4 regions of the Microvirgula sp. AG722 genome follow, and region 3 is predicted to be linked to each of the others. Evidence: predicted binding sites of a transcription regulator. Region 3 holds the regulator's gene; each other region holds the start of a gene.
What was found. Region 3 encodes FliA, which starts transcription of late flagellar genes. Its sites were predicted from a motif close to GCTAAAGNTNNNNNNNNNNCNGCCGATAAT; they were not measured.
Positions count from the first base shown of each region.

Region 1: flgM (flagellar biosynthesis anti-sigma factor FlgM) is a predicted target of FliA. The motif match lies at 2,943-2,972, and genes of this name have one in related genera.
Region 2: DFO50_RS00155 (flagellin) is a predicted target of FliA. The motif match lies at 3,094-3,123, and genes of this name have one in related genera.
Region 4: DFO50_RS00695 (chemotaxis protein) is a predicted target of FliA. The motif match lies at 4,585-4,614, and genes of this name have one in related genera.

Region 1 is NZ_QLTJ01000001.1:139,759-147,153, reverse strand. Features, by position in the region: gene DFO50_RS00680 (homoserine dehydrogenase) at 1-238, shown strand, start outside; gene DFO50_RS00675 (GNAT family N-acetyltransferase) at 231-758, shown strand; gene thrC (threonine synthase) at 768-2,180, shown strand; gene flgA (flagellar basal body P-ring formation chaperone FlgA) at 2,232-2,906, shown strand; gene flgM (flagellar biosynthesis anti-sigma factor FlgM) at 3,007-3,309, shown strand; gene DFO50_RS00655 (flagella synthesis protein FlgN) at 3,342-3,812, shown strand; gene DFO50_RS00650 (DUF2818 family protein) at 3,879-4,187, shown strand; gene bfr (bacterioferritin) at 4,251-4,715, opposite strand; gene bfr (bacterioferritin) at 4,726-5,202, opposite strand; gene DFO50_RS00635 (bacterioferritin-associated ferredoxin) at 5,317-5,547, opposite strand; gene DFO50_RS00630 (glutathione binding-like protein) at 5,637-6,275, opposite strand; gene DFO50_RS00625 (lipid A biosynthesis lauroyl acyltransferase) at 6,304-7,164, opposite strand; gene DFO50_RS00620 (lysophospholipid acyltransferase family protein) at 7,172-7,395, opposite strand, start outside.
Region 2 is NZ_QLTJ01000001.1:24,964-32,358, reverse strand. Features, by position in the region: gene DFO50_RS00170 (glycosyltransferase family 2 protein) at 1-331, opposite strand, end outside; gene DFO50_RS00165 (adenylyltransferase/cytidyltransferase family protein) at 414-872, opposite strand; gene DFO50_RS00160 (lipopolysaccharide assembly protein LapB) at 869-2,929, opposite strand; gene DFO50_RS00155 (flagellin) at 3,192-4,016, shown strand; gene DFO50_RS00150 (flagellar protein FlaG) at 4,107-4,523, shown strand; gene fliD (flagellar filament capping protein FliD) at 4,644-5,972, shown strand; gene fliS (flagellar export chaperone FliS) at 6,048-6,491, shown strand; gene DFO50_RS00135 (flagellar protein FliT) at 6,472-6,798, shown strand; gene DFO50_RS00130 (DUF2802 domain-containing protein) at 6,884-7,267, shown strand.
Region 3 is NZ_QLTJ01000024.1:5,669-13,063, forward strand. Features, by position in the region: gene nudC (NAD(+) diphosphatase) at 1-289, opposite strand, end outside; gene DFO50_RS17745 (zinc-dependent peptidase) at 405-1,187, shown strand; gene DFO50_RS17750 (hypothetical protein) at 1,175-1,933, opposite strand; gene DFO50_RS17755 (LysR family transcriptional regulator) at 1,930-2,829, opposite strand; gene DFO50_RS17760 (D-2-hydroxyacid dehydrogenase) at 2,841-3,791, opposite strand; gene cobA (uroporphyrinogen-III C-methyltransferase) at 4,226-4,981, shown strand; gene DFO50_RS17770 (RNA polymerase sigma factor FliA) at 5,097-5,834, opposite strand; gene DFO50_RS17775 (hypothetical protein) at 5,845-6,714, opposite strand; gene flhF (flagellar biosynthesis protein FlhF) at 6,711-7,395, opposite strand, start outside.
Region 4 is NZ_QLTJ01000001.1:147,648-155,042, reverse strand. Features, by position in the region: gene DFO50_RS00715 (chemotaxis protein CheA) at 1-1,008, opposite strand, end outside; gene cheZ (protein phosphatase CheZ) at 1,049-2,068, opposite strand; gene cheY (chemotaxis response regulator CheY) at 2,106-2,504, opposite strand; gene DFO50_RS00700 (chemotaxis protein) at 2,633-3,568, opposite strand; gene DFO50_RS00695 (chemotaxis protein) at 3,585-4,526, opposite strand; gene DFO50_RS00690 (PAS domain-containing sensor histidine kinase) at 4,761-5,891, shown strand; gene cheD (chemoreceptor glutamine deamidase CheD) at 6,062-6,673, shown strand; gene DFO50_RS00680 (homoserine dehydrogenase) at 6,817-7,395, shown strand, end outside.

The sequences.
Region 1 (7,395 bases), on a different contig from region 3:
GTGCGTGATCGACAAGCCGGGCGTGCTGGCCGAACTGACCCATATCCTTGCCGACGAGTCGATCTCGATCGAAGCGCTGATCCAGAAGGGCAGCGAGCGTGACGGCCAGGCGGAGATCGTGCTGCTGACCCATCGCGTGGTCGAACGACGCGTGCAGTCGGCGATTGCGCGCATCGAGGCGCTCGCCAGCGTGACCGACAAGGTGGTGCGGCTGCGCATGGAGGCGCTCAATGGCTGACACCGGCGCCGGGATGCGTGTCCGGCACGCGGTGCGTGCCGACCTTCCCGGCATCGTTGACATCTACAACAGCACGGTGCCGTCCCGCCAGGTGACGGCGGATACCGAGCCGGTGACGGTCGCATCGCGCGAGCCGTGGTTCGACGCCCATTCGCCGGCGCGTTATCCGCTGTGGGTGCTGGAGGACGCCGCCGGCGTCATGCTGGGCTGGATCAGCCTCAGCGCGTTCTACGGCCGGCCGGCCTACGCGGCGACGGCCGAGGTCAGCATCTATCTGGCCGAAAGCGCGCGCGGCCGCGGTCTCGGCCGGCTGGCGCTCGACTACGCGCTCGAAGCCTGTCCGGCGCTCGGCATCCGCACGCTGCTCGGCTTCATCTTCGCGCACAATACCCCCAGCATGGCGCTGTTCGAGCGCCGGGGCTTCAGTACCTGGGGTCACTTTCCCGATGTGGCGGAACTCGATGGTGTCCGCCGTTCGCTCGTCATCCTCGGGCTGGCGCTGCCGCAGCCCAAACCTTAGTCAGACATCATGAAATATATCAGCACCCGTGGCGGCATGGCGCCGGCCCCTTTCTCCGACATCCTGCTGATGGGCCTGGCCCCGGATGGCGGGCTGGTCCTGCCGGAAAGCTACCCGCAAGTGGACCGGGCGACGCTCGACACATGGCGTGCGCTGTCCTACCCGGAACTGGCCTTCGAGATCATCCGCCTGTTTGCCGACGACATTCCGGCCGACGACCTGCGCCGCCTCGTGTTCGACACCTACCGCGAAGACGTGTTCGGCTCGGCCGACATCACGCCGCTGAAAGTGCTGGAACCGGGCCTGTGCATTCTCGAACTGTCCAACGGCCCGACTCTGGCGTTCAAGGACATGGCGATGCAGTTCCTCGGCAACCTGTTCGAGTACGTGCTCGGCCAGCGCGGCGAGTCGCTGAACATTCTCGGCGCCACCAGCGGTGACACCGGTTCGGCCGCCGAGTACGCGATGCGCGGCAAGCACAATATCCGCGTGTTCATGCTCAGCCCGTACGGTCTGATGAGCCCGTTCCAGCAGGCGCAGATGTACAGCCTGCAGGATGACAACATTCACAATCTGGCGGTGCGCGGCGTGTTCGACGATTGCCAGGATATCGTCAAGGCCGTCAGCCGGGATCACGTGTTCAAGGCCCGGCGCAAGATCGGCACGGTCAATTCGATCAACTGGGCGCGGGTCGTGGCGCAGGTGGTGTACTACTTCAAGGGCTATTTCGCTGCCACGGCCGGCAACGACGAGCAGGTCAGCTTCAGCGTGCCGTCGGGCAACTTCGGCAATGTCTGCGCCGGTCACATTGCGCGGATGATGGGGCTGCCGATCCGCCATCTGGTGGTTGCCACCAACGAAAACGACGTGCTGGACGAATTCTTCCGTACCGGCCGCTACCGCCCGCGCGGCACGGCCGATACCCATATCACTTCCAGTCCGTCGATGGACATTTCCAAGGCCAGCAACTTCGAGCGCTTCGTGTTCGATCTGGTCGGCCGCGATCCGAAGGCCGTAGCCGGGATGTGGGCGCGGGTGGATGCCGGTGAAGGGTTCGATCTGGCCGGCACACCGGCATTCGCCCGCATTGCCGACTTCGGCTTCCAGTCCGGCAAGAGCACGCATGCCGACCGGCTGGAGACCATTCGTCGCACCGATGCCCGCTATGGCGTGGTGATCGACACCCATACCGCCGACGGGCTGAAGGTCGGCGAGGAATGGCGGGAGGACGGCGTGCCGATGGTGTGCCTGGAAACCGCGCAGGCGGCGAAGTTCGAGGACACCATCGTCGAGGCGCTGGGGCGCAAGCCGGCTCGACCGGCCGGACTGGACAATATCGAAGCCCTGCCGAAGCGGGTCGAGGTGGTCGATGCCAGTGCCGAGCTGATCAAGCGCTACCTGTCCGAACACATCGACGCCTGACCGGCCGTCGCGGGTTTGAGTCTGCGGCGGCTCGAACGCTACAATCCGCGCATGTCCAGATTGTCGCTGTTTCTGTTGTTGTCGGTTTTCCCGGCACTTCCGGTCCTGGCCTCGCGCCAGGACATCGCCCTGATCGAGGCGCAGGCGCGCGCGTTCGCGCTGCAGGGCTGGCAGGGCGCGGCGGTGCGGCTCAGCTACGGTCAGCTTGACCGCAGGCTGGGCCTGCCTGCCTGCCCGTCGCCGGTCTATGCCTGGGATGGTCCCGGCCGCGAGGCCGCCCGCGGAGTGAAAATTTCCTGCGTGTCACCGAAGTGGTCGATCCGGCTGCCGGTGCGGGCGATTCCGAGCCAGACCGTGGTCATGATCAAGCGCACGGTGGCCACCGGGCAGAAGCTGGTCGCCGAGGACCTGGAGCTGGTCGAATCGCGCGACGGCAATGTGCCGCTCGGCGCGTTCGCCCGGATCGAGGACGTGGTCGGCAAGCCGATGGCGCGCACGGTCGTGCCGGGCCTCATGCTGCGGCGGGAAATGCTGGCCCTGCCGCTGGTCGTTCGCCAGGGGCAGCCGGTCCGCATCGTGGCGGACAACCCGGCATTCAATGTGTCCGCGCAGGGGGTGGCAATGACCGCCGGCAGCGAGGGCCAGTCGGTCGGCGTGCGCATGCCGAACGGCCGGATTCTGCGCGGGACGGCACGCGCGGACGGCAGCGTTGCCATCAGGTATTGAAGAAATGATCTACTGTGTAACGGCAAGACAATAAAGGCTAAAGCTGGATGACAATCCGTCGATAACTGCTGTAACAAGGGCGATACACGGACTCAATGCGATGAAAATCCAATCCAACATGGTGCATACTGCACCCCCGAGCGGCAACGCCGGAAGCAAGCCGGTCAAGCCGTCGCTGACGACGCCGTCTGCTGCCGGCGAGAGTGTGGCCATCAACCCGCTTGCCAGCCAGATTCAGTCGCTGGCCCAGGACGGCGCCGGCGAAATGACTTTTGATGCTGCGAAGGTTGCGTCGCTGAAAGCCGCCATTTCGAATGGCGAGTACAAGATCAATCCGGAAGGCATCGCCGACGGTCTGGTCCGCAGCTCGCAGGAACTGCTGTCCACGCAGAGTCAGGGCTGACAGCGTTCCGTTTTTTGTAAGTTGTCCACTTCATGACCGATACCCAGATCCAGTCACTGACCGAGTTGGTCGTTGCCGAAACCCGGCAGTTCGAACAGATGCTCGAACTGCTGGATGAAGAGCAGCGTGCGCTGATCGGCGGCAACATCGCCGATATCGAGAAGTTCGCCTCCGGCAAGCTGGAGCTGCTTGAGCAGATCGATCACAGTGCCCGTCTGCGTGCCGAGGCACTGCGCGCCTTCGGCATCGACAGCCGTACGGCACTGTACCGCTGGCTGTCCGACCGGCTGGAACTGCTGTCGATCTGGCAGCACCTGGAACTGGTGTCGGAAAAAGCCCGTGCCGCCAATGACCTGAACGGCAAGCTGATCTCGGATCGCCTGCTGAATGTCAATCAGGCGCTTTCGGCGCTGATGTCGTCCGAGGGCAGCACGCTGTCCTATGGCCGCGATGGCGGCAAGCAGAGCATTGTCGGCGGTGGCCGCAACCTCGGCGCCGCCTGATCCCGTCTCACCGAACGCCGCCGTCTATGGCATGATGGCGGCTGTTTTCATTTTGGGCTGCCCCCGATGAACTGGAACGTTGTCGCGCTGCTGCTGGTTGCCTTTCTGGCGGCGAATCTTCCCTTTGTCTCCAGGAAACTGTTCGGCGTCGTGACGCTGGCCAGGGCCAAGCATGCCGGCTGGCAGGCGCTGGAACTGCTGGTGATGTTCGGTGTGGTCGCCGTGCTGGCCTACGGTCTCGAGGCCCGGCAATCGGCCGTGCATCCGCAGAACTGGCAGTTCTATGTAACCAATCTGGCGCTGTTCCTGGTGTTCGCTTTCCCGGGCTTTGTCGGTCGCCATTTCTGGCACCGCCGTGGCATGCGCCTGGGCTGACCCGTCCGCCTCTGGCGGAATTGAAAAAAGCGCCCCGCGGGGCGCTTTTTCCGTGACTGCGTTTCAGATCTTCGACTGCAGATAGTTTTCCAGACCCATCTGGTCGATATGGCGCAGCTGCTGTTCCAGCCAGCGGGCATGGTCCATTTCGGTATCGTCGAGCATCTTCAGCAGAATGTCGCGGCTCACGTAATCATGTTCCTGTTCACAGGTCCCCATGGCTGCGCGGACATCGCGGACGACCTGATATTCGAGTTCGAGGTCGCTTTTCATCATCGACGGCACATCGCTGCCGATATTCAGTGCCGACGGCACCATGGCCGGCGTGCCGCCAAGGAACAGGATGCGGCGGATCAGCCAGGCCGCATGCTCGGTTTCTTCCTGCATTTCGTGCTCGATGCGCTCGAACAGCTTGCCGTAGCCCCAGTCCTCATACATGCGGGAGTGAATGAAGTACTGGTCGCGAGCGGCGAGCTCGCCAACCAGAAGGTGGTTGAGGGCGCCAATGACTTTTGCACTGCCTTGCATGGTGTTCTCCTTATTCGTTGTCGCCGGTCAGGCTTTGCAGGAAGTTCGGCAGGCCGACGGCGCCGATCAGGCCCAGATGGGTTTCGGTCCAGTCCAGCTGCTCTTCTTCGCTTTCCAGCAGCTCGGTCACGATGTCGCGGGTCACGTAGTCCTGCTCGCTTTCCGCCAGTGCGATCGCCTTGCGCATGTCGGCCAGGCCGCCGTGGATCAGCTTCTCGTCACAGGACAGCATTTCCGGCACGGTTTCACCGATGAACAGCTTGCCGAGTTCCTGCAGGTTGGGCAGGCCGTCGAGGAACAGGATGCGTTCGATCACTTCGTCGGCGTGCTTCATCGCCTTGATCGACCACTTGTATTCGGCGCGGTCGAGGAGCTTGTAGCCCCAGTTGCGGCCCATGCGGGCATGCAGGAATGACTGATTGATCGCCGTGAGCTGGTACTTGAGCACGCCGTTGAGGGCGGCAATGACTTGCGGGTTGCCTTGCATAGTGTTCTCCCATCCGGAAATCCAGCATGCATTATCAGTCATTACGGCACACACAGCCATGCCCGCACTCACGAAGGGTCAGTGCGGGCACAGGAATGGGGGGGGGGGGGGGGATCAGGCAGCCAGTGGCAGGCGGGCGCCCATGGGCTGCAGCAGAACAGTCTGGCGTGACGATTGCTGTTGCGCTTTCGCTTCGCACAGCACCGAATGGGCGCATTTCGCGCATTTTCCACACTGGGTGGCGACGCCGAGATCCTGGGCCAGTTCGCGCAAGGTGGACGCACCGTTCTCGACTGCCCTGTGTATCTGGCGATCGGTTACCGCTTTGCACACGCACACGTACATGGAGGCCACCCAGTGAATGAAATACGTTCTCATTCTTGCATGAGTGAGAACGGTTTTCAATAGCCACTTATCGGGTTTGAATACAAGAGCTAACGGGCGGGATTCACCTTTTCGGCCAGGGCGTAGGCACGGGCCGTGGCCGGTCGGGCGGCGATGGCGTCAAACCAGCGCTGCACGTGCGGATAGTCGGCCAGATCGATGTGCTGCTTCTGGTGCGGCACGGCCCACGGGTAGCAGGCGATGTCGGCGATCGAGAACTCGTCGGCCAGAAACTCGTGCAGTGCCAGACGCCGGTTGAGAACGCCGTACAGGCGCTCGGTTTCCTTCTGGTAGCGCTCGATGGCGTACGGCACTTTCTCGGGTGCGAACTGGCTGAAATGGTGATTCTGTCCAAGCATCGGCCCGAAGCCGCCCATCTGCCAGAACAGCCATTCGGTCGCGGCGAGCCGCCGGTGCGGGTCGGCCGGCAGCAGCTGGCCGGTTTTCTCCGCCAGGTACATCAGGATCGCACCGGATTCGAACACGCTGACCGGGCCGCGGCCGAAGGCCGGTGCGTGGTCGACAATGGCCGGAATGCGGTTGTTCGGGGCGATGGCGAGGAAGTCGGGCGCGAACTGCTCACCGGCGCCGATGTTGATCGGCTTGATGGTGTAGTCGAGACCGGTTTCCTCGAGGAACAGGGTGATCTTGTGGCCGTTCGGGGTGGTCCAGTAGTACAGGTCGATCATGGCGGCTTCCGTTTCGCGGGGCGTGATGTCAGTAGAACGGCTTGTCGCCGTCCGGCCGGGTCTTGAAGCGCTTGTGCAGCCAGAAGTACTGCTCCGGCTGCTCGCGGACGCGCGCTTCGATAAACGCATTCATGCGGGCGGCGTCCTCGGTCTCGTCGCCGCACGGGAAGTCGTCCCACGGCGGGAAGACTTCCAGTTCGTACCGGTCCGGCGAGACCCGGCGCGGGATGACCGGCACGATCCTGGCCCGGGTCAGGCGGGCGATGCGGCTCATCGCGGTAATGGTGGCTGCCGGTACGCCGAAGAATGGCACGAAAACCGCTTCCTTGGCGCCCATGTCCTGATCGGGCAGGTACAGCAGTGGCGTGTGGTCCTTCATCGCCTTCAGCAGCGGGCGCAGCCCTTCGGTGCGGGAAATGATCTTGGCGTTGCTGAAGCGCTGCCGGCCCTGGTAGATGCGCCGGTCGAGCACTTCGTTCTTCTGCCGCGCGTAGATGCTGACCAGCGGCACATCCTGGTTCAGCCGGTAGACGCACATTTCAAAACCGACAAAGTGCGGGTACAGGATGATGACGTTCTCGTCCTTCAGGTCGGTCAGGTAGTGCAGGTTCTTGTAGCTGACCAGTTCCCTGAAGCGTGCATCGGGGGAGTACCAGACGATGCCGTATTCGAGCATGAAGCGCGCCATGGCGTGGAAGTGATCGCGCAGCAGGCGGTCGCGTGCAGCCGGGGTCCAGTCGGGAAAGCAGGCCTCCAGGTTGCGGCGGCCGACGCGGCGACGCGGCGCGACCAGGTGGTAGGCAAGCCAGCCGACCGGCCGGGCGATGGCATTGATGGCGGACAGCGGCAGAAAATGCAGCAGCCAGAGAATGAAAAAGGCAAAACGCACGTGGCGGTTACTCCAGAGGGACGTCCGTGGTCGGGCGCTCGTCGGCGCCGGCCGGGTGTTTGAAACGACTGTAGCCCCACAAATATTGTTCGGGCGCTTCACGCACCAGCGCCTCGACCTCGGCATTGATGCGGCGGGTGTCCTGGTAGCGGTCGCCGGTGAACGGCACGCTCAGCGGCCGGATGCGGACCTCGAAGCCTTCGCCGATCTGCAGCCGGCGACCGTAGAAGA
Region 2 (7,395 bases), on a different contig from region 3:
CCTGCTTCCACCATCCCAGCGCGGCTGACGCCCCGGCCATTTGATAGTGGGCCAGGCCGATGCGGGAGCAGATCAGGGCTTCGACGCCGCCATCATCGTTCGTGCCGCCGGCCCGCAGGCGGTCCAGGGCTGCAGACAGTGCCCGGGCCGCGGCGGCATGCAGGTTCTTTTGCAGCAGGACGGTGCCCAGACCAAACCAGCCATCAATGCTGCCGTCGTCAGCGGCAAGCAGTTCCCGGTATTTTTCTTCGGCACGATCGACCAGCCCGCTGTCAAAGGCCTGTTCTGCCTGTTCGAGCAGTTGCTGTCGCTGGGCTTGCTGTTCATTCATGTTTTGAGCCATTCCTGCTGTATTCGGAAGAAGCGCCAGGCCGGCACCGGCCATGGCGAGCTTGGGGGGAAGCGTCGTGACGCTATTCGAAGTTCCTGACAATGCTTTCCAGCAGTCCCAGCGCATCCTTGATCTTGAGCAGGTTGTCCCTGTCGACCGCTTTCAGCGTGTCCTTGATCGTGGTGCTGGAGATGCCGGCGGTACGCGGCAGGTAGATGACCTCGCATGCGTCCTTCAACTCGTCGAACTTGCCGGCCCAGTCGTCCCCCATGCCGAGCACGTCCGCCTTCAGCCGGACGATGTCGTGGCGCTTCTGCGCCCAGTCGTTTTCCGGAATGACGCTGTGCACACAGCGGATATTGGCGACGATCTCGGCGCGTTCCGCATAGGGAATGAAGGTGGCCTTGCCCTTGGTCGCGTTGAACTCGTCGGTCGACACCCCGACCACCAGCCGGTCGCCGAGCGAACTCAGGCGTTCCAGCAGGCGCAGGTGACCGATATGGAACAGATCGAAAGTGCCGTAAGTCAGGACGGTTTTCATGCCAGATCCCGCTCGCGGATAAAGGCCTCGACCTGGTCCAGGATCGGGTGGGGGCCCCATTTGCGGATCTGTTTCGCGTAGGACATCGTCTTGGCCCAGCGTCGCGAGCGCAATGCCGAGAACAGCCGTTCATAGCCATAGAAGCTGCACAGGTCCTTCGATTCCGGCGTCAGGCAGTAGCCGGCGACCACCGCATCGAAGCCCGGGTCCGGAATCCGCCATTCACTGCCGTAGATGTCCTCGAAGAAGCGCTCCGGCGATTCCGGCGCCAGGAATTCGACGCCGAGGAAGGGCAGGGGCTTCAGTTCGAAACCGCGATAGCGCCAGCGCAGCTTCATGGCACCCCGGTCGAAGCCCTCCAGGCAGCTGTCGCCGTCGCGGTGGAAGAAGAACATGTCAATGATGATGTCGGTCGGCTTGTGATGCAGCGCGGACACCCAGGCGTTCGGGTCGAGCATGGTGTCCGGCACCATGAAATCGGGGTCATCGTTGAAAGCGCCGACAATGGCTTCGCGCGACACATCCGACCACAGGCCGAAGTCCATGTCCTTGTCGAACGGCAACAGGTCGCCGTCGCGGATGATGCCGAGCAACGTGCCGCCGATCAGGAAGAACGGCACACCGGCCCGGGTCAGTGCCTCGTGGGCGGCCAGCAGGGCGACATGGGCGTCATGGACGACCATGTACTGTTCCTTTTTCTCCTCGAACATCTGCTCCGGAGGCAGTTCCGCCAGTTCTATCAGCTTCTGTTCGATGGCATGGTGGACCGAGCTGAATGCCTTTTCGACATCGCCCTGTTCGCACTCGACCACCGACACGTTCAGGTACAGCTCGGGGTTGTCCGGCCACTTGCTTTCGGCCTGGTCGAAAATGTCGTGCGCCTGATCGTATTTCTGCTGTTGCGACAGGCAGGCGATCAGCGAGGTATAGCCCCACAGGTTTTCCGGATTCAGCGCCATGGCGCGCCGGTAGGCGACTTCGGCCATGGTATGGGCATTGAGCTTGCTCAGCAGCGAGCCGAGGTCGGTATGGATGTCGTCATCGTCCGGCGCCAGGTGGATGGCGAACATCAGTGCATACATCGCCTGCTCGGGATCGCCGGCAGTGTAATGGGCGCGGCCGAGCAGCACCCAGCAGCGCGCCGAGGTCGGGAACTTGTCGCAGATGTACTGCGCTACCGCAATCGCTTCGTCATAGCGGCGTTCGCGCGACAGCAGGCCGGCGAGCAGGGCGGCGCCGTCCGGATGGTCCTGGGCGCCGAGGCGCAGCATGTCGATGGCCTCGGCGTGTTCACCACGGGCCGCATAGTACATGCCGAGTTCCAGGCAGGTATCCAGGCTGGGCGCCAGCTCATGGCTGCGCAGCAGGGCGGCGCGGGCGGCCTCGGTCTGGCCGAGGCCCATGGCGGTTAGCGCCAGACTGTAGAACACATCGGCGCGCTCGCTCAGGCGCTGACTGGCCCGTTCGAGCAGCGGCAGTGCTTCGTCGTATTTTTTCTGCAGCAGCTTGACGTTGCCGAGCTGGAAACTGGCTTCGGCATCGTCCGGCTGACGGGCCAGTTCTTCGCCGCACACCCGCTCGGCCTGCTCCAGCAGACCGGCCGGTGCCTGAATGTCCTTGAACAGCGTGGTCTTGTTCGAGTCGTCGACCTGGCGCGCGCGCGCCAGCGCTTCGCGGGCTTCCTGCGTGTCTTCGCAGACCAGGCTGTCCAGCCAGTGCGATACGCCACGATAGATCTGGCCGGTACTGTCATGGGTGCGGGCGATGCTGCGCTGGATTTCCGCCTGCAGCGGCGCATTGCCCTGATCCGGCCAGCGGGCCCGGGTTTCCATCAGCGCGGCTTCCAGAATCACGTGCGCATCATCCACCAGCCCGGCATGCGCCGCCAGTTGTCCCAGCCCGAGCAAGGCCACCGGGTCGGCCGGGTCCTGTGCCAGCTGCTCGTGCAGCAGGGCCTCCGCTTCGGGGAGCTGGCCCTGTTCGGCCAGGTCGGCAGTCGTTTTCAGGATGGCGAGATCGGAAATTGTCGGGACGGGGGTCTTGCTGTTGGACATCATGTTCTCGGTCAGGAGTGGAGTGCGCGCGTAAAACCTATATAGATGGTCTCACCCGGAAGGCATTCTATGGCGGATTCGGCTGACAGTGCCGATCGAATGTTCCGTCACTCTATCGGCCTGTGGCAATCAAATTTGATGCCCAACTAGAAAATTTGCAAAACATCCCTAAAGCCAACGCAACTGGCTCCGATAAAGCATGTGACCCGGAAGGAAGTACCGGCACCCAACCCACCGAACAACCGTCGCCTGCTTGGAGATCATCATGGCAATCTACGTCAACACCAATATTTCGTCGCTGAATGCGCAACGTAACCTGACCACCTCGGGCAGCGCACTGTCGACCTCCCTGCAACGCCTGTCGTCTGGCCTGCGCGTCAACAGCGCCAAGGACGATGCTGCCGGTCTGGCCATCGCTTCGGGCATGGATTCGCAAGTTCGCGGTAGCAACCAGGCTATCCGTAACGCGAACGACGGCATCTCGCTGGCGCAAACCGCTGAAGGCGCGCTGTCGCAAATTCAGGAAAACACGCAGCGTATGCGTGAACTGACTGTGCAAGCGTCGAACAGCACCGTGTCGACGACCAACCTGACCCAGATCAAGAAGGAAATGGATGCCCTGGGCGCGGAAAACAAGCGTCTGGTGTCCAGCACCAAGTTCAACGGCAAGACCCTGTTCGGTTCGGCTGCCAAGAGCTTCAACTTCCAGGTCGGCGCCAACAGCTCGAGCGACAACCAGATCAAGGTGACCATCGCCGCTCTGGCCTTCTCGCAAGCTGCCGCTACCGCAGCCAGCATGAGCACCAACAGCGCCGCCCGTGCCCTGCTGAACAAGTTCGACAACGACCTGAAGACCCTGGCCAACGCCCGCGCCGACCTGGGTGCCACGCAAAACCGCTTCAGCGCCGTGGTCAGCAACCTGCAAAACTACGTTGAAAACATCTCGGCTTCGAAGAGCCGTATCGTTGACGCCGACTTCGCTTCGGAAACTGCTACGATGACTCGTAACCAGATCATCCAGCAAGCTGGTACCGCCATGCTGTCGCAAGCCAACCAGCTGCCGCAGACCGCGCTGTCCCTGCTGAAGTAATTTCGGTGACGGGGATCTGATCCCCGTAGCGTGAACGGGGCCCCGGCCAGCCAGTCTGTGTCCGGGGCCTATTGACGTCAGGAGAGATCCATGCAGATCAACCCCTCGGCAACACCCATACAGCCGGCTGTCGCAGACGCGCGGCAACCGTCCACATTGCCGCAGTTTGCCGGCCATGCGCCCGCGACGCCCGTGCTGACCAGCACCGCCGTTGCGCCTGTTCATAGTGCCGAGAGTTTGCGCAATGACGCCGATGCCGCTCGCGCCAAGGACCAGAAGCAGCAGCCTGATGCGCTGCAGAAGTCGGTCCAGCAGTTCAATCAGACCATGCAACTCATGCAGAGCGATCTCGAGTTCTCGGTCGATGAAGACACCAAGATGCGTCTGGTCAAGGTCGTCAATCGCGAAACCAATGAAGTGATTCGCCAGATACCCAATGAGCAGATCGTCCAGTTCGCCAAAGTGTTTGACGAACTGCGCGGGCTGCTGCTCTCGGACAAGGCTTGATCCGGGATATCATCATTCATCATGCAGGCGTGCCGGGTCCGATCGTATGTCGGGCTGTCCGGTCGGCGAGGTCCGGCCGGTTCATATCGCACGACATGCGGCTAGTCGAGAGGAAATAACGTGGCTTCCATTACCGCCGCCGGCGCGGGCTCCGGCCTGAATATCGAAAGCATCGTCAGTGGTCTGATGTCGGTTGAACGGCAACCGCTGACCAAACTGCAGACGCAGGCAAGCAAGTACAACACGCAGGTGTCGGATATTGGCAAGCTGACGTCCGCACTGTCCAGCCTGAAGACGGCTGCGCAGAAACTGTCCAGCTACGATTTTCTCGATGCAAACACGGCAACCAGCAGTGACCTGACCGCCATCACGGTCAAGGCCGATGGTACGGCGAGCAACGGCACCTATGCGATCCAGACGACGCAGATGGCCAGCGCGCAGGCCGACGTGTACGACCTGGGTGGGATGACCGACGGCAAGCTGACGTTCGGTACCGCAGGCACGGACCCGGCGACCATCACCGTCAATGGCAAGACCGTCAATCTCGGCACCGGCGAGGTCAAGCTGACCCCGGCCGAGCTGGCGGCGAAAATCAATGGCGCCGGTGTCGGCGCGACCGCAATGCCGATTACCGACAAGACCGGCCAGCAACGGCTGGTGATCAGCGGTCAGAAGACTGGCGCGATCGACGGTGTAATCGGGACGACCAGCTTTGCCTCGCTGACCGGCGGCAGTGCCGCATTGAACGCGGCTGACTCCAAGGCGCCGAAAAATGCCGAATTCACCATCAACGGCATCTCTGCCGTCAGTCAGAGCAACAGTGTTTCGGGCGTGATTGGCGGTCTGACCTTCACCCTGCAAAAAGAAGGCATTGGATCGGTGACGGTGGGGCGCGATGATGATGCGATCGCCAAGAAGGTCGACGATTTCGTTACCTCGTACAATGCCGTCGTCTCGCAACTGACATCGATGAAGAGCGGTTCGTTCGGCAACGACAGCCTGCTGCGCTCGGTCAAGGACCAGCTGTACGCTGCGGTGTCCGCGCCGACCGACAAGACCAATGCCGCTCCGGGCCCGGCGGACTATTCGCCGCTGGCCAGTCTTGGCATCAAGCTCGGTGTCGGCGGCAGCCTGGTGTTCAACAAGACCGACTTCACCAAGGCGCTGGCCAAGGATGCTGACGGGGTCAAGGCCGCGTTCGCCAGCAATGCGGAAGGGGTGACCAGTACGGTCAATACCCTGACCGATCCGGACAAGGGACTGGTTACCAACCGCAAGAGCACGCTCGACGCGAACGTGAAGGCGAACACCAGCAAGCAGGAACTGATGTCGGCGCAACTGGTGAAGACCGAGGCGCGGCTGCGCGCGCAGTACGGTGCACTGGATGCATCGCTGACCAAAATGCAGTCGTCTCTGGCCAACATGAAGAGCATGCTGGGCATTAGCTGATAGCATACGGTTTTTGATCTAGACGGCGACGTGCCGGCGGTTTCCGCCGGCATTGCCGTAGCGGAAGGAAGTAACGTGTCTGTGTCGAGAAACATGCAGCAGTTCGTCAAGGCGTATCAGTCCGACGCGCTGGAAGCGAAAGTGCTGGGCGCCAATCCGGCCGAGCTGGTCGAGCTGATGTACCGGGGGGCGATCGATTCCTTGCACGAGGCGGCACTGTCCATTGCCAGTGGGGATTTCTCCCGCAAGAGCCAGCAGCTGAACAAGGCGACCGACATCATCGGCAGCCTGAACATGGCGTTGAACCATCAGGCCGGCGGGCAGATTTCCAGCCAGCTGGCCTCGCTGTACGACTACTGGAAGCGGCGCTTGATGGATGCCGGTCTGAGCAACGATCAGGCAGCACTGACCGAAGTCATCAGCCAGCTGGACGAGATTCGCGGTGCCTGGGAAATCATCGGCCGTGACGTGCGCAGCAAGGGGAGCAACGGGGGGCGCAATGGCGGTATCGCCGTCTGAGCCGACGCTGGCTGCCCGACTCGATGCGTACTGCGGCCTGACCGCCGAGAGCCTGACGCTGGCCGATGCCGGCGACTGGGATGCGCTGATCGAGTGCATCGCCCGACGTGACCTGATCGAGCCGGAACTGGTCGCCGCCTGGCAGCTTGCCGCGCCGGTGCCGGAACCGCTGCGCCAGCAACTGAACGAGGCCTACCAGCAAAGCCAGCGTCTGGAAACGCTGATGCGGCTGCGACAGGTCGAAATCGATGGACTGGTGTCCAGCGGTCGTCAGCAGGTGCGCATCAACCGCGCCTATTTCAGCTGACCTGATCGCCCGTCGTGCCGGCATGGCGGGATGCACCGCCGCTGGCTAGACTGCAATGCGCAGGCATTGGGAAGAAGAGGGGATCATGGGAGCGTCACAGGTCACGCTGCCGACGTTGTGGCTGGCCCTGTCCAGCGTGACGCTGGTGGGCGTACTGGTCCTGGTTGCGCTGGTGCGCGACTGGCGCCGCCGGCTGCGCGATGCGCGCAACGAGCTTGCGCCACTGCGGGTGCAGCTGGCGGAGCTCGGGCTGCAGGTGCGGCAGCTGTCCGCCGAATTGCAGGCGCTGCGGCGCGCGGCAGTCGAGAACAATATGGGCCGCGGCCGTTCCGGCGGCGGCTCGCCGTACAATCAGGCGATCGAGCTGGTGCGCCAGGGCGTGCTGGCGGCCGAGGTCGCCAGACGATGCGGGCTGACCCGTGCCGAAGCCGAGCTGATCGTGTCACTGTACCGGCGGGAAAACTCCTGACGGCAGCAATGCCATCAGGGATGTCTCCCCGCTGAGGCCGGCCAGCGCCGGCCTTTCGCTTTTCTGCAGTGCAATCGGGTTTGTCAACACCCCCGGTTCTCCGTATAATCCTCCCCCTTTAAACCCTT
Region 3 (7,395 bases):
CGAAACGGTGCAGCTGTCGTGCCCGGACCAGTGCCGGCGCCCACTCATCCGCCAGCAGCGAGAACGCCTGGCGCAACGGTACCCACAAGGCGCCCGGTGGCGGTTCGCCGACCAGCGAACCGGTCACGACCGGCTGGCCATCGAAGTCGCCAATGGGACGGATGCCGGTCAGTGGCAGGGCGCTCGAGAGCGCGGGAAGCTGCTGGTCTGTCAGCAGCAGGTTGTCGCCAAGCCAGATGATGGCGATGGCCGGGGTGGTGACGGATGGGGCGGACAGCGTGAACGGCATGGTATTCCGGGGACATCCGCGCTGAAGCCTTGCCGTGGGGGCAGGGCGCAACCGAGAATGCCGCAGTCTGATACGGAGGATTGCGATGTTATTCGGATTCTGGCGCCGGCGTCGAATGAAAAAAGCACTGGCTGGCGAGCCGATAGACCGGGCACGGTGGGCGCGCGAGGTGGCGGCGATGCCGCTGCTGGCCGGGCTGGACGCGACGGCGCTGCAGGCGCTGTATCAGCGGACCGCATGGCTGCTGGCTGACAAGGATTTTGCCGGTGCCGGTGATTACGCGGTCAGCTACGACATGGCGCTGTGCATTGCCATGCAGGCGGCGTTGCCGATCCTGGCACTGGATCTGGACAGTTATGGCGACTGGCAGACCATCGTGGTTTATCCGGATGCCTTCCTGACCCGCGAAGCCTGGGGGGACGAATTCGGTCTGGTGCATGAGGGCGAGCAGGAGCTGATCGGCCAGGCGCGCGGCGATGGCCCGCTGCTGCTGTCGTGGCCGGACAGCGCGCACTCGCCGCTGCTCGATGGCTGGAATGTGGTCATCCATGAGTGTGCGCACAAACTCGACATGCTGGACGGCACTGCCAACGGCTGTCCGCCGCTGCATGCCGGCATGCATGCCCGCGACTGGTCGGATGCTTTCGGCCGTGCCTATGAGCGCTTCTGCCACGATGTCGATCACGGGCGGGATGGCTGGCTGGACCCGTACGCCAGCGAGGCACCGGCCGAATTCTTTGCCGTCCTGTCAGAATATTTCTTTGAGGCGCCGCACTGGGTGCGTCGCGATTATCCGGCGGTGTACGAGCAAATGGTTCGTTTCTACCGTCAGGACCCGGCGCTGCGGCTGCCGGACTTGCCGCTCGATGCGCTGCTGCCGCCGGTTCACGCCGGCTGAGTGCTGCTGTCCGCCGCCTGTTGCAGCCAGACGGCCAGGCGGCGATCCATCTCGCTGGCCAGCGGCAGGCAGGCAATCAGCCAGTCGGCCAGCGCATCGGCAAAAGGGGGCGGGCCCTCGTCCGGCGGCGACAGTCTGCGCCAGCATTGTGCGGCGGTCAGCAGCGGTTCGAGCTGGGTGTCGTGCTGGCGCAGGCGATCCACCCAGTGGGTGACGTCCAGGGTTTCCGGTGACAGGGTTGACCACGGAGCGAGCTGGCTCAGCCAAAGATGGCGTACTGCTTCGGCGATGCCGTAGCTGAAGCTGGCCGCGCCGGCGCGACCGACCACGGCGAACAGCCCGGCCGTCGGTGCCAGTGCGTCCAGCAGCGGACGGCAGGTATCAATGGCGGCCGGGTCGTCGCTGCCGACCGCCAGTCCGAAGCCGAGCGTGGCACCGCAGGGGTGCCAGGGGCCGGCCAGTTCCAGATAGGTGCAGCGGAAGGCGGCGGCCTGCGCGGCCCGGGCCGCGATCTGCCCGAACCAGTCACCGGAGACATCGACAAAGCAGCGCGGTCCGGGGGCGGGAGGGGCCGCACACAGCCAGTTCCAGCCGGTGGCGTCGCCAATCAGCAGCGTGGCGTCGCCGACCGGCGGCGCCGTGACCCGCATCGCGGCCAGACCCTGGTGGTCCAGTCGCTCGCGCACCCAGTCCAGTCGTTCTGACTGGCCCGGGATGGCGATGAGGGTCGCGCCGGGAGTGTTCATGGCAGCAGCAGCCGATCCGGCATATCGGGTTCAGCCAGTCGCTTCAGCCACCACGACAGCGCACGGGCCGGGCGTTTTTCGGCCCAGGCATAGGAAATCGGCGTGCTGTGCAGCGGTTCTTCCAGCAGCAGCTCCACCAGGTCGCCCCGTTCCAGCGCATCATGCGCCAGTTGTGCCGGCAGGAAGCCGACACCGAGACCGGCAATCTGCGCGGCCAGCTTGTCTTCCAGTCTCGGCACGGTCAGCGTGTCCTGCCCGGACAGCAGGGCCGAGGTGCGTGGTGCCAGGGTGCGCGAGCTGTCGGCGGCGACCACGGCGCGGAAGCGACGGATCACGTGCGGCGGCAGCGGCTGCGCCTCCTGCGCCAGCGGATGGTCGGGGGCAACGGCGAACAGGAAGTCGGCATGGCCCATCTGCCGGCTGAAGACGCCGGTCGGGGCTGCTTCGGAAGCGCCAATGGCGAGATGGGCCCGCTTGCTGATCAGCGCGTCCCAGGCGCCGCCGAAGACTTCGTGCAGGAACTTGATCCGCGTGCCGGCATTGATGGCGTCGAACTCCCTGACCAGCGGGTACAGCCGGGTCACCGGCACCCAGTCGCCGCAGGCGATGACCAGTTCGGTTTCCCAGCCGCGCGCTAGCTGCTTGACGCGCTGCTCGAGCGAAAACGCCGCATCGAGCAGATAGCGACCGTCGCGCAGCAGGGTCTGGCCGACCGGCGTCAGCCGCGCGCGATGGCCGCCGCGGTCGAACAGCAGCACGTCGAGGTCCTGCTCCAGCTTCTGCACGGCATAGGTGACCGCCGACGGCACCCGGTTCAGTTCCTCGGCGGCGGCGGCGAAGCTCCCCTTGCGGTCAATCGCGTCCAGCACCTGCAGTGCGTCGAGCGTCAGGCGCATGCCATCTCCTTTCAGGCCACCACATTGCGCGGCACGCCGGCCAGCCAGGCGTCGATATTGTCGACCAGCATGCGCGCCATCGTCGTCATCGCGCGGCCGCTGGCCCAGGCCACGTGCGGCGTCACGATCAGGTTCGGCAGTTCGACATCGAGCAGCGGGTTGCCGTTCACTGGCGGCTCCTCGCTCAGCACATCAAAGCCGGCGCCGGCCAGCGGGCCATCGCGCAGCGCGGCTACCAGCGCCGCTTCGTCGACCAGCCCGCCGCGGGCGGTGTTGATCAGCACGCAGCCCGGTTTCATCCGCGCCAGCTCGGCCGCACCGATCATGCCGCGGGTACCGTCATTCAGCGGCAGGTGCAGCGACAGCGCGTCGGCGCTGGCCAGCCCTTCGTCGAACGACAGATAGCCGGGGCGGACCGAAACGGCACCACGATGTTCAAGCTGGAACACTTCCATGCCGAAGGCGCGGGCCTTCTGCGCCAGATTGCTGCCGATATCGCCGCTGCCTGCCACCAGCAGGCGCTGGCCGGCCAGATCGGTGATCGGCGCCGACAGCAGGCAGAACTGCGATGACTGCTGCCAGCGCCCGGCCAGCATGTCGGTGCGGTAGGCGAGCAGATTGCGCTTCAGCGCCAGCAGCAGCAGGAAGGCATGCTCGGCCACGCTGTCGGCGCCGTAATTGCGCACATTGCACACGGTGATGCCGAGCCGGCGGCAGGCGTCAATGTCGACATTATTGACCCCGGTCGCGCAGACGGCGACCAGCTTCAGGTCGGGAAGCTGTGCCAGCGTGGCGGCGTCCAGCACATGCTTGTTGACCACGGCGACGCGGGCTCCGGCCAGCCGGGCAAGGGTATCGACCGGTTCGGTATGCGGATGGTCGATCCATTCGTGCGAGGCGACCGGTGCCGGCAGGGCGGCGGGCAGGCTGGCGCGGTCGAGAAAAACGATGCGGATAGTCATGGCAGCTGGCTGGACGAAGGGTCGGGGCAACGATTGTAGCCTGCCGGCACCGGCTTGCGTTCGTGCCGTGTGCCGACAAACGTGCCTGCTTTTGGTGCAATGCAACACGACAGTGCGGGGAATCGCGGCTATATTGGACTGCAAGCGCTGTTTTTCAGTTGTTTCATGCATTCGGACTGGCTGGCACGCTTGATGCTTTGTTATTGACGAGCCCCGGCGGCGGGGCTCTCAGGGTTGTGTTGAATCCGGCCAGGGTACTCCGGTGCCTGCGGCCACTTTGACAGCGGCGTCCATTCGCCTGCCGTGCCAGTCACGGAAAGCGGATGCGACGCCCTTTTTTTGCCTGCCTGTCCCGTCTTTGCATATCGCCACAAAGCCTTTCCCACTTGGCGCAGTTTTTGACATCGTGGCGTCCATCTGCATGAGGAATTCATATGAACGCTGGCAAAGTCTGGCTGGTCGGGGTCGGTCCCGGCGATGCCGAACTGATGACGCTGAAAGCCGCCCGGGTGCTTGGAGAGGCCGATGTGTGGCTGGTCGATGACCTGGTCGGCGACGACGTGCTGGCGCTGGCCAGGGCGGACGCACGGCTGGTGCGGGTCGGCAAGCGGGGCGGCTGCCGCTCCACCCCGCAATCGTTCATCAACCGGCTGATGCTGCGCCATGCCCGCCAGGGGCGCCGCGTTGCCCGGGTCAAGGGCGGCGACGCCATGCTGTTCGGCCGGGGCGGCGAGGAGGCGGCGTGGCTGCGCGCGGCCGGCATCGAGGTCGAGGTGGTCAACGGGCTGACTGCCGGCATGCTGGCGGCAACGGCGATCGGCGTGCCGCTGACCCATCGCGACTGCTGTCGTGGCGTGGCCTTCGTGACAGCCCATGCCCAGGATGGCGGCGAACCGGACTGGGCCGCACTGGCCCGTTCCGGGCTGACACTGGCAATCTACATGGGCATGAAGCGGCTGGACCGTATCCGCGACGGACTGATGGCCGGCGGGTTGCCGGCGACGACACCGGTGGCCGTCGTGCAGTCGGCGAGCACGCCGAACCAGCAGCAACTGCTGACCACGCTGGCGCAACTGCCGGCACAGGCGCTGGCGGCCGGCCTGGGCAGCCCGGCCATCGTGCTGGTCGGTGATGTCGTCGCGCTGTCGTCACTGGCGGAATGGCCGGACGGTCTGTCGCGCGCGGCCTGAAAGCCGAGACGGTCTGCAAAGGTGCAGGTGCTCGCAAAAATGCGGCACGAAGAACTGAATCAGTCGGGCCTGCACCGACGCCACTCACCACGCAGGTGCCCACAAAAAGCGGCAGTCAAATCCAGCTGCGCAGCTTGCCGCGCAGGCGCGATACCGCCTGGCTGTGCAGCTGGCAGACGCGCGACTCGGTCACGCCGAGCACCGCGCCGATTTCCTTCAGGTTCAGTTCTTCCTCGTAGTACAGATTCATCACCAGCTGGTCGCGTTCCGGAAGCTCCTTGATGGCGGCGACCAGGTGTTCGCGAAAACGCTGGTCACCGAGCATCGCGAACGGGGTCTCCGCTTCGGGGCCGGCGACATGCTCGATGAACTGGGTGCTGCTGCCTTCGTCACTTTCGTGGCGGAAATCCTCGTAGTAGACCAGCTGGTGGCCCTTGCAGTCGTACAGCATGGACTGGTACTCGTCGATGCTCATTTCCAGCCGTTCCGCCACCTCGCTCTCGTGCGGGGCCCGGCCGAACTCCTGTTCCAGTGCCGTCAGCGCCTGCTCGATCTGCTTGGCGTTGCGGCGCGCCTGGCGCGGCAGCCAGTCGATGCGGCGCAGTTCATCGAGCATGGCTCCGCGTATGCGCTGGCTGGCGAAGGTTTCGAACAGCACACCCTGGCTGGTATCGAACTGCTGGGCCGCTTCGAGCAGGCCGATCATGCCGACCTGGATCAGGTCGTCGAGCTCGACGCTGGCCGGCAGCCGGCTGACCATCATGCTGGCCAGCTTTCTGACCAGTGGCGCGTGAGTAGCCACATCGACGGTTGTCGACGCGTCTGCGGGAAGATAGGCACGACGAAGTTTCATAAGTTGACAGCTAGACGATGATTTCTGACGGGTCGGGTTCGAGCAACCGTGCGGCATCACACAGTCGGGAAAACAGTTCATGCGCGACACCGGAGCCGGTGGCCCACAGTGGCAGGGCATGGGCGAGCTGGTTGGCGGCGGTGGCGATCTCGCTGGTGTCGAACGACTGGACTGCCGTCGTCTTCAGCACCGTGGCCCGCTTGGCCCAGTGGTCTTCCGGCACGTAGCCGACCCAGCGCAGCGAAACCGGCAGGTATTCGCTGGCTACCGTGGACAGCCGGGAGAACCAGTGCTGTGCCTCGTCCAGACTGTGCACACGGTTGACCAGGACGTTGAACTTGCGGCGGCCGAACTCGCTGACCAGGTATTTGACGGCAGTGTACGTCTCGGTCAGTCCGTCCTGATCGGGCGACAACACCAGTACGATATCGCCGGCCACCGCCGCCAGCAGCGGCGTCTGCGTGGGGGCGTCGATCAGCACGAATTCGGTGTCGCGGGTCAGGGCCAGATATTCGCTCTGCACGCGGTGGGCCGAGACGTCACTCAGCGCGGCCAGCACCGACGGGCGCGCATAGCCATTGAGCAGGTTGATGGTGCCGCCGAGCGGGCTGACGGCCGCATCCAGCGCCAGTTGCTGCGACAGGACCGTATCCAGCGTCTCGCTCGTCGACAGGTTGAAGCGGCGCAACAGCGGCTGGCCGGCATGGCCGTCGAGCAGCAGCACCCGCCGGCCATGGGTCACGCCGAGTGCGATGCCGAGTTCGGCGACCAGGGTGGTGACACCGGACGCCCGCCCGCCGAGAAAGGCGAAGCTGGCCGACAGCGCGTTGCCGAGCGACAGTCGCCTCAGGCTGGCCGCCTGATCGTCGAAGCGGGTCATGCGGTCTGGCCCCACTGGGCCGCCTGCAGGATGCGGTACTCGTCGGGTTCGTACGAGAACGGTCCGCGCGGCTGTTTCAACGGCTGGAACGTGCGTTCCACCAGATAATTGGCATCGGACAGGTACAGGTCTTCCGGCACCCGCTGACCATTGGTCACGTACAGCACCGGCAGCCGGTGGCGGATTGCCACGTCCAGCCCGACCCCGAGCGTCGGCGCCTCGTCGACCTTGGACAGGATGCAGCCGGCCAGGCCCTCGCCCTGATAGCGGGTGATGACATCCTGCAGCGTATGACCGGCGGCATTGGCCGACAGCAGCAGGATGCGCCGCACCGGCCGCTTGCCGGCCGCGTACATGCGTGTCTGTTCGCTGACGCGGTTGTCGCGCTGGCCCATGCCGACCGAGTCGATCAGTACCAGTTTCTTGTGGGCGAGGTCGGCCAGCGTCAGGTGCAGGTCGGCCTCGTTGTCGACGGCGTAGACCGACACGCCAAGGATGCGGCCATACAGCTTCAGCTGGTCCTGGGCCCCGATCCGGTAGCTGTCGGTCGAGATCAGTGCGATCGATTCCGGACCGTGCTTGATGGTGGCGCGGGCGGCTAGCTTGGCCACGGTGGTGGTCTTGCCGACGCCGGTCGGACCGACCAGCGCGTAGACACCGCCCTTGTCGATGATGTCCTCT
Region 4 (7,395 bases), on a different contig from region 3:
GTGGACCAGCGGATCGTTCAGATCCTCGATCATGGTCTTGTCGAGTTCGGTTTCCTCACCGGACAGCACCAGTTCCACTTCCTTGCCGAGCTGGCGGGCCAGATCGCGGGCCAGTCGCGGGTACTTCTGGAACAGGCGGCCGATCGGCTGCATCCGCGTCTTCATGACCGCGTTCTGCAGGTCGCCGACCAGCAGGTCGAGCTGGCTGACCGCTTCGTCAAGTGCACGCAGCGTGTTCGTGCCAAGGTTGCCCTGCATGATCTCGGTACGGATCGTGGTCAGGCGGTTCTTGGTCAGGCCGATTTCACCGGACAGGTTCAGCACCTGGTCGAGACGGTGGGTATCGATCCGGATGGTGGTTTCCTGCGGTGCGGCGACCTGGGTATTGGCCTTGGCCGGCGCACGATCGCGGGCGGCCGGCACCGGGGCTGGTGCCGGAGCGGGGGCTGGCGCCACCGGGGCCGAGGTCGGCACGACAGCCGTACCGCCACCGGCAATCTGCGCGACGCTGTCTGCCGGTACGACGACGGCCTGGTACAGCTGCTGCCAGTTCGGCTCGCCCGGGGCGGCCGGGGCGGCCGGCGCTGCCGGGGCCGCTGCCGCAACGGCAGGCGTCTGTCCGGCCAGTGCGGCGTCGAGATTGGACAGGATGGCCGGATCGGCCGGCGACGGCATGCGGCCCTGCGCCATGTAGCTGAACATGTCGCGAACCACGCCGGTGGCGTCGAGGATCACGTCCATGATCTCGCTGGACAGCGTCAGCTCGCCATTGCGCAGCTTGTCGAACAGGTTTTCCGTGCGGTGGCACAGATTCACCAGCGGGGTGGCGTTCAGGAAACCGCCACCGCCCTTGATGGTATGGAAGCCCCGGAAAATGTCGTTCAGCAGTCCCTTGTCGTTGGGACGCTTTTCCAGTTCAACCAGTTTGTTGTCCACATCGGACAGCAATTCGAGAGACTCTGTCAGGAAATCCTGAAGCAGTTCTTCCATTCCGGCGAAGTCGCTCATGACAGCCTCTGCGAGAAAAGTGTTGTGTATGCAGTATGCATCAGAAACCCAGACTTGCCAGCAGGTCGTCGACCTGCTTCTGGTCGGTTACCACGTCGGTGCGGTTGGCCGGATTGACGACCGGGCCGTTTTCCAGCGAGTGGAGCTCGGTCGGGTCCGGCTTGATTTCCGGCTGGTATTCCATCAGGAACGACAGCAGTTCCTGCTCCATGTGCTGGACCATCTCCACGACCTTCTTGATCACCTGACCCGTCAGATCCTGGAAGTCCTGCGCCATGACGATTTCCATCAGCTCGGAAGACGTGGCATGCGTATGTTCGGGCACTTCGGCCAGGTAGCCGCGCGTCGACTTCGCCAGTGCCTTGAAGGCTTCCAGCGACGACTGGTTGGCAAACACCTTGTCCCAGTCGCTGGCGAGGGCAGCGGCGCCGCTCTCCAGACGGGTCTGGTGCGGTTGCGCGCGGTCGGTGGCGTTCAGCACGCGCTCGGCGGCGTTTTCCGTCAGCGTGGCGATATAGGACAGCCGGTCTTTCGCGTCGGGAATGGCACTGGCGGCGCGTTCGAGGGATTTGTCGTAGCCGAGTTCGTGCAGCGCATCATGCAGCTTGCGGGTCAGCTGGCCCACTCGCGAATACATGTTGTCAGCGGAGGCAACGGGTGCCGCAGCGGCTGGCGCGTCTGCGCTGACCGCGGCCTGGCTGGCCACGCTGTCGAACAGCGCCTCGAGTTCCGGGCTGTCGCCGGCGGCGGTCACCTGCGCGACGACCGGGGGCGGGGGCGCGACCGGGGCCACGCTGGCGGCCACGCTGTCGAACAGCGCTTCGAGTTCCGGGCTGTCGCCGGCGGCACTCAGGTCGGGGGCGGGCGTCGGTACGACGGGTGGCGCAACGGGTGCGGCGGCGACACTGTCAAACAGTGCCTGCAATTCGGCGCTGTCGCCATCTGCTGATGGGGCGGGCACGACGGCAGCGATCGGCGCGGCCGGGGCTTCCTGTACATGCGTGTCGTGAGCGACACGATCGAACAGGGCCTCGAGTTCGGGCGAATCGCCGTTTTCCAAGTGATTATCCGGCACGTAGCCTCCCTCGGTTTTCTGCTTACTTGGCCACGCTCTGGAAGACTTTGCCCAGCTTTTCTTCCAATGTGGCAGCGGTAAAGGGTTTGACGATGTAGCCCGAAGCGCCGGCCTGGGCCGCTTCGATGATGTTCTCGCGCTTCGCCTCCGCCGTAATCATCAGGAAGGGGAGATGCTTGAGCTGGGCGTCGGCGCGTACATTGCGCAGAAGCTCGATGCCAGTCATGTTCGGCATGTTCCAGTCGGACACGACGAAATCGAATGTCTGGCTTCTGAGCTTGTGCAGCGCGGCCTGGCCGTCCTCGGCTTCATCGACGTTGGTGAAACCCAACTCCTTGAGCAGATTGCGGAGGATGCGTCGCATCGTCGAGAAATCGTCGACGACCAGAAAGCGTGTGTTCTTGTCTGCTGCCTCGATCATGGGGCGTTGTCCTGCGTATGTGTGGCTTTGTCAAAGCTGCCGGTCATGGGCCCGGAGCCGGTTCTGTCTGGTAGACCGTGGGTCGAGCCGGATCGTAACGATGGCGGCGCTCACTGCGAATGCTGCGCTCAGCGTTGCAGGTACGGCAACATCGTTTCCGCCAGCAGCGCGGGTTCGAACTTGGCGACGTAGTTGTCGACGCCGACGCTCGAGCCCATCGCCCGGTTGGCATTGGACGACAGCGACGAGTGCATGACCACCGGAATATTGGCGAAGCGCTTGTCGCCCTTGATGTGCCGGGTCAGAACGTAGCCATCCATTTCCGGCATTTCGGCATCGACCAGGATCAGTTTCAGTGTGTCGTGCAGCGTGGCGCCATCCATCCACGGACGGTTGGCGAAGGCCTGCAGTCGTTCCCAGGCCTCGCGGCCATTGGTGGCCTGATGGTATTTGACTTCCATCTTGTCGAGCACCTGGGTGATTTCCTTGCGGGCGACCACCGAGTCGTCGACGAAGAAAATGAATTCATCGCTGCCGGTGCCGGCCTTGGGAATGTCGGGGATGCGGGTTTCACCGACGACGCTGGCCAGGATCTGCTCGACGTCGAGGATGGAAACCAGTTTGCCGTCGTCCAGTTCGGAGACGGCGGTAATCATGGCCTGTCCCTGCGGCATCATGTTGTCCGGCGCCTTCATCCGGTCCCAGTCGATGCGGATGATGCGGTCGACCGACTCCACCAGGAACGCTTGCGTGCTCTTGTTGAATTCGGTGACGATCATCGATTCGTACTTGTGGGTGTCCGCATCCTGCGCGCCGGTAAAGCGGGCCAGCGAGATGACCGGGATGATGTTGCCGCGCAGGGAAATCACGCCCTCGACACCGAACGGCATGTTCGGCGACTTGGTGATTTCCGGCGTCTGCGACACTTCGCGCACCTTGAACACGTTGATGCCGAAGGTTTCGCGGGTGCCGAGCGAGAACAGGAGGACTTCCATCTTGTTCGAGCCGGCGAGCTTGGTGCGCGCATCGATGTTATCGATCAGGGATATGTCTTGCATGGCCATTATTCTCGTAGCAGGGTCAGAGCTTCAGCAATTCGCGCATCTTCAGCGACAGCTTCTGCGGCTCGAATTTCGACACATAGTCGTCGACACCGACCGACTGGCCTAAACGCTGGTTCGACTGACCAGACAGCGACGAGTGCATCAGCACCGGAATGCCGGCGAAGCGCGGGTCGCTCTTGATCATCTTGGTCAGCAGGAACCCGTCCATTTCCGGCATTTCAACGTCGGTCAGCACCAGGTTCACCATATCCTTCAACGGCTTCTCTGCCTGCTCGGCCTGACTGGCCATGCGCTGCAGCTCTTCCCAGGCGCGGCGACCGTTGATTGCGTATGCGTAATTCACGTTCATCGCCTGCAGCGTCTTCTCGATCTGCTTGCGGGCCACGGCGGAGTCGTCGGCGAAGAACACCATCCGCGATTCCTTGATCGGCTCGATATTGACGAACTGGAACGAGTCGTCGATATCGGTGGTCTCGGCCAGTACGCGCTCGACGTCAATCATCATCACCAGATTATTGTTGTCGAGCTCGGTCACGGCGGTGACCAGACCGCCCATGCGGTTCGAGATCATTTCCGGCGGCACGCGCATCGCCGACCAGTCCAGGCGCAGGATGGTATCGACCGCCTCGACCAGGAAGCCCTGGGTGTGGCCGTTGTACTCGGTCACGATCATGACTTCCGGGGTCTTCTCGGTGATCACGCCGGTATACTTCGCCAGGTCGATGACCGGAACGAGGTGACCGCGCAGGCTGACCATGCCTTCGACCGAGCTGGCCATTTCCGGCGCCGTCGTGATCTCGGGGGTGCGCATCACTTCACGGACCTTGAATACATTGATGCCGTAAGTTTCCTTACGGCCGGTCCGCTGGTCGACCCCTAGCGAGAAAAGCAGGATCTCCAGCTTGTTTGCACCCGCGAGTTTGGTTCGCGCGTCAATGCTTTTCAGTAGTTCAGACACAAGGTGCTCCGCTCATCTTTGCAAATTCAAATCGCCAGCCCGGGGGGCTGTCAGGAATACTATCGACAACAACTGCAGAATCATAAGTGACTCTAGACGTTCGTTAGGATTTTTCTCGCAGTTGTGCGGAACATTTCCTGAGTAGATTACTACCACATTTCCCTTAGTGCTGTCATAGGGGCTGCCATGAGCCATGAGAATCATCAACTCGGTCCACAGGAGAATTCTCCTGACGTGCAGCAGCTGAAAGAGGCGTTCGGTCTGTTCAGCCGCGCGTCCGGTGAACTGATCCACGCGTACTCCGATCTGCAGAAGCAACTGGCGACCCTGTCGGCGCAACTGGAGATGGCCAATCTGGCGCTGGCCAGCCAGAGCGCGCAGCGTGCCAGCCTGGCCGAGCGGCTGGCGCTGCTGCTCGACGCGCTGCCGGCCGGCGTGGTCGAGCTGGCGGCAGACGGCACCGTGCTGCGGCAGAATCCGGCGGCGCAGGACATGGCCGGGGCCGACTGGACCGGACTGGACTGGGCGCAGGTATCGGCCGCGATGACACCGGCGGATGTCGGCGACGCCTGGCTGCTGCCATCCGGGGCCGCGCCGCGTGAAGTCATTGTCGAGCAGCGTCCGCTGCCGGACGGTTCGACCATCGTGCTGCTGCACGACATCTCGCGCCAGCAGGCGCTGGCGCGGCAACTGGCCGATCAGGAGCGACTGGTGGCGATGGGGCAGATGGCGGCATCGCTGGCGCATCAGCTGCGCACGCCGCTGGCCACCGCCATGCTCTACACCGCCAATCTGGCCCGCGAACCACTGGGCCGGGAAGACCGGGAACGCTTTGCCGGCAAGGCGCTGGACCGTCTGCGCCAGCTCGAAGGCCTGATCCGCGACACGCTCGGCTATGTGCGCGGCGAGGCGTTCGAGTTGCACGACGTCGCCGTGGCCGACGTGCTGGACGAGGTCGAGCATGCGGTGCTGGCCGGAGCCCGCGCCCGCGCCGTGACGTTTGCCTGCCGGCAGGACACGGGCGTGACGCGGGTACGGGCCGATGCCAGGGCGCTGGTCAGCGCTCTGGTCAGCCTGATCGAGAATGCGTTCGCCTACTCGTCCCCGGGCAGCGAGGTCTCACTGGCGGTCCGCCGCGGAGAGGCCGGCGTCGAATTCGCCGTCAGCGACCAGGGACCGGGCGTGCCGGCCGAGATCGCCTCGCGCATTTTCGAGCCGTTCTTTACCACGCGCAGCGAGGGTACCGGTCTCGGGCTGGCCATTGCTGCCCGGGTGGCGCAGCAGCAGGGCGGACAGTTGCGGCTGGATGCGCGCCATGCACCGGGGGCGTGTTTCGTGCTGTCCCTGCCGCTGGCCGACGACTGAATGCAAGCGGGCACCGCGAAGGGATCGCGCAGCGGGATTCCACTGGTCTATATCTAGACAAGCCATACGGATGTCATTGCCTTGCCGGCAGGGCGGCAGTGACCGTTCTTCCCGCAGCCGCGGACCGGTCTCCGGCCCGGTGTCCGCTTGCGGCCACATGCGAGACCACCATGAACACAGGCAATACCAAGACCAGTGCAGCCATGCCAGGAGCCTCCTACTACGACGCCAATTTCCAGCTCGAGGCGGCCAAGGTGCTGCCGGGCGAGTTCATTGCCACCAATCGCGACATGCTGCTGGTGACGGTGCTGGGGTCCTGCGTGTCGGTGTGCCTGCGCGATCCGGTGGCCGGCGTGGCCGGGCTGAATCACTTTTCGTTGCCCGATGGCGTGTCCGATCAGGACGCGCTGACCAATCTGCCCGAACGCTATGGCCAGCATGCGATGGAAGTGCTGATCGACGAAATGGTGCGGCTCGGCGGCGACCGGCGGCGCTTCGAGGCCAAGGTATTCGGCGGCGGCAGCGTGCTGCGCGGGATGCTGAAATCCAATATCGGCGAGCGCAATGTCGATTTCGTCCGGCGCTTTCTTGCCGAGGAGAGCGTTCCGGTGCTGGCGGAGGACCTGCTCGACTGCTATCCGCGCAAGGTCTACTACTTCACCCTCAGCGGCCGCGTGCTGGTGAAGAAGATCAAGGACGTCCACAACCGCACCATCTACGAGCGCGAATGCGCTTACCGCGACCGCTTGCGGCGCCAGCCGTTCAAGGGCTTCCCGTCCTAGCCCCCTGATCGATCGTTCCGGAACCGCGCCACCCTTTTGCACAATTTGGCGAACGGGGGCGTGTGCTGCACTGCGCGACATGCCCAATGTGTGGCATATTCGGCGACTATTCCCGGAACATACAATCGATAGCAGGAGTGACGATGAAGCCGATCAATGTAGGCATCATGGGCGTCGGCACGGTCGGCGGCGGCACCGCGACCGTTCTCAAACGCAATGCGGAAGAAATCAGCCGGCGTGCCGGGCGTGCGATCGTGCTGAAAATGGCGGCCAATCTCGATATTGCCAGGGCGCGCGAAATTGTCGGCGACGGCATCGAGATCGTCAGCGATGCCCGCGTGGTCGCGACCCATCCGGATATCGACATCGTGATCGAACTGATCGGCGGTACCGGCATCGCCAAGGACCTGGTGCTGACCGCCATCGATCATGGCAAGCACGTGGTCACGGCCAACAAGAAGCTGCTGGCCGAGCACGGCAACGAAATCTTTGCCCGGGCGCGCGAAAAGGGCGTGATGGTCGCGTTCGAGGCCGCGGTGGCCGGCGGCATCCCGATCATCAAGGCGCTGCGCGAAGGGCTGGCGGCAAACCATATCGAATGGATCGCCGGCATCATCAACGGGACCTCCAACTACATCCTGACCGAGATGCGCGAGAAGGGGCTGCCGTTCGCCGATGCGCTGGCCGAGGCACAGCGCCTCGGCTATGCCGAAGCCGACCCG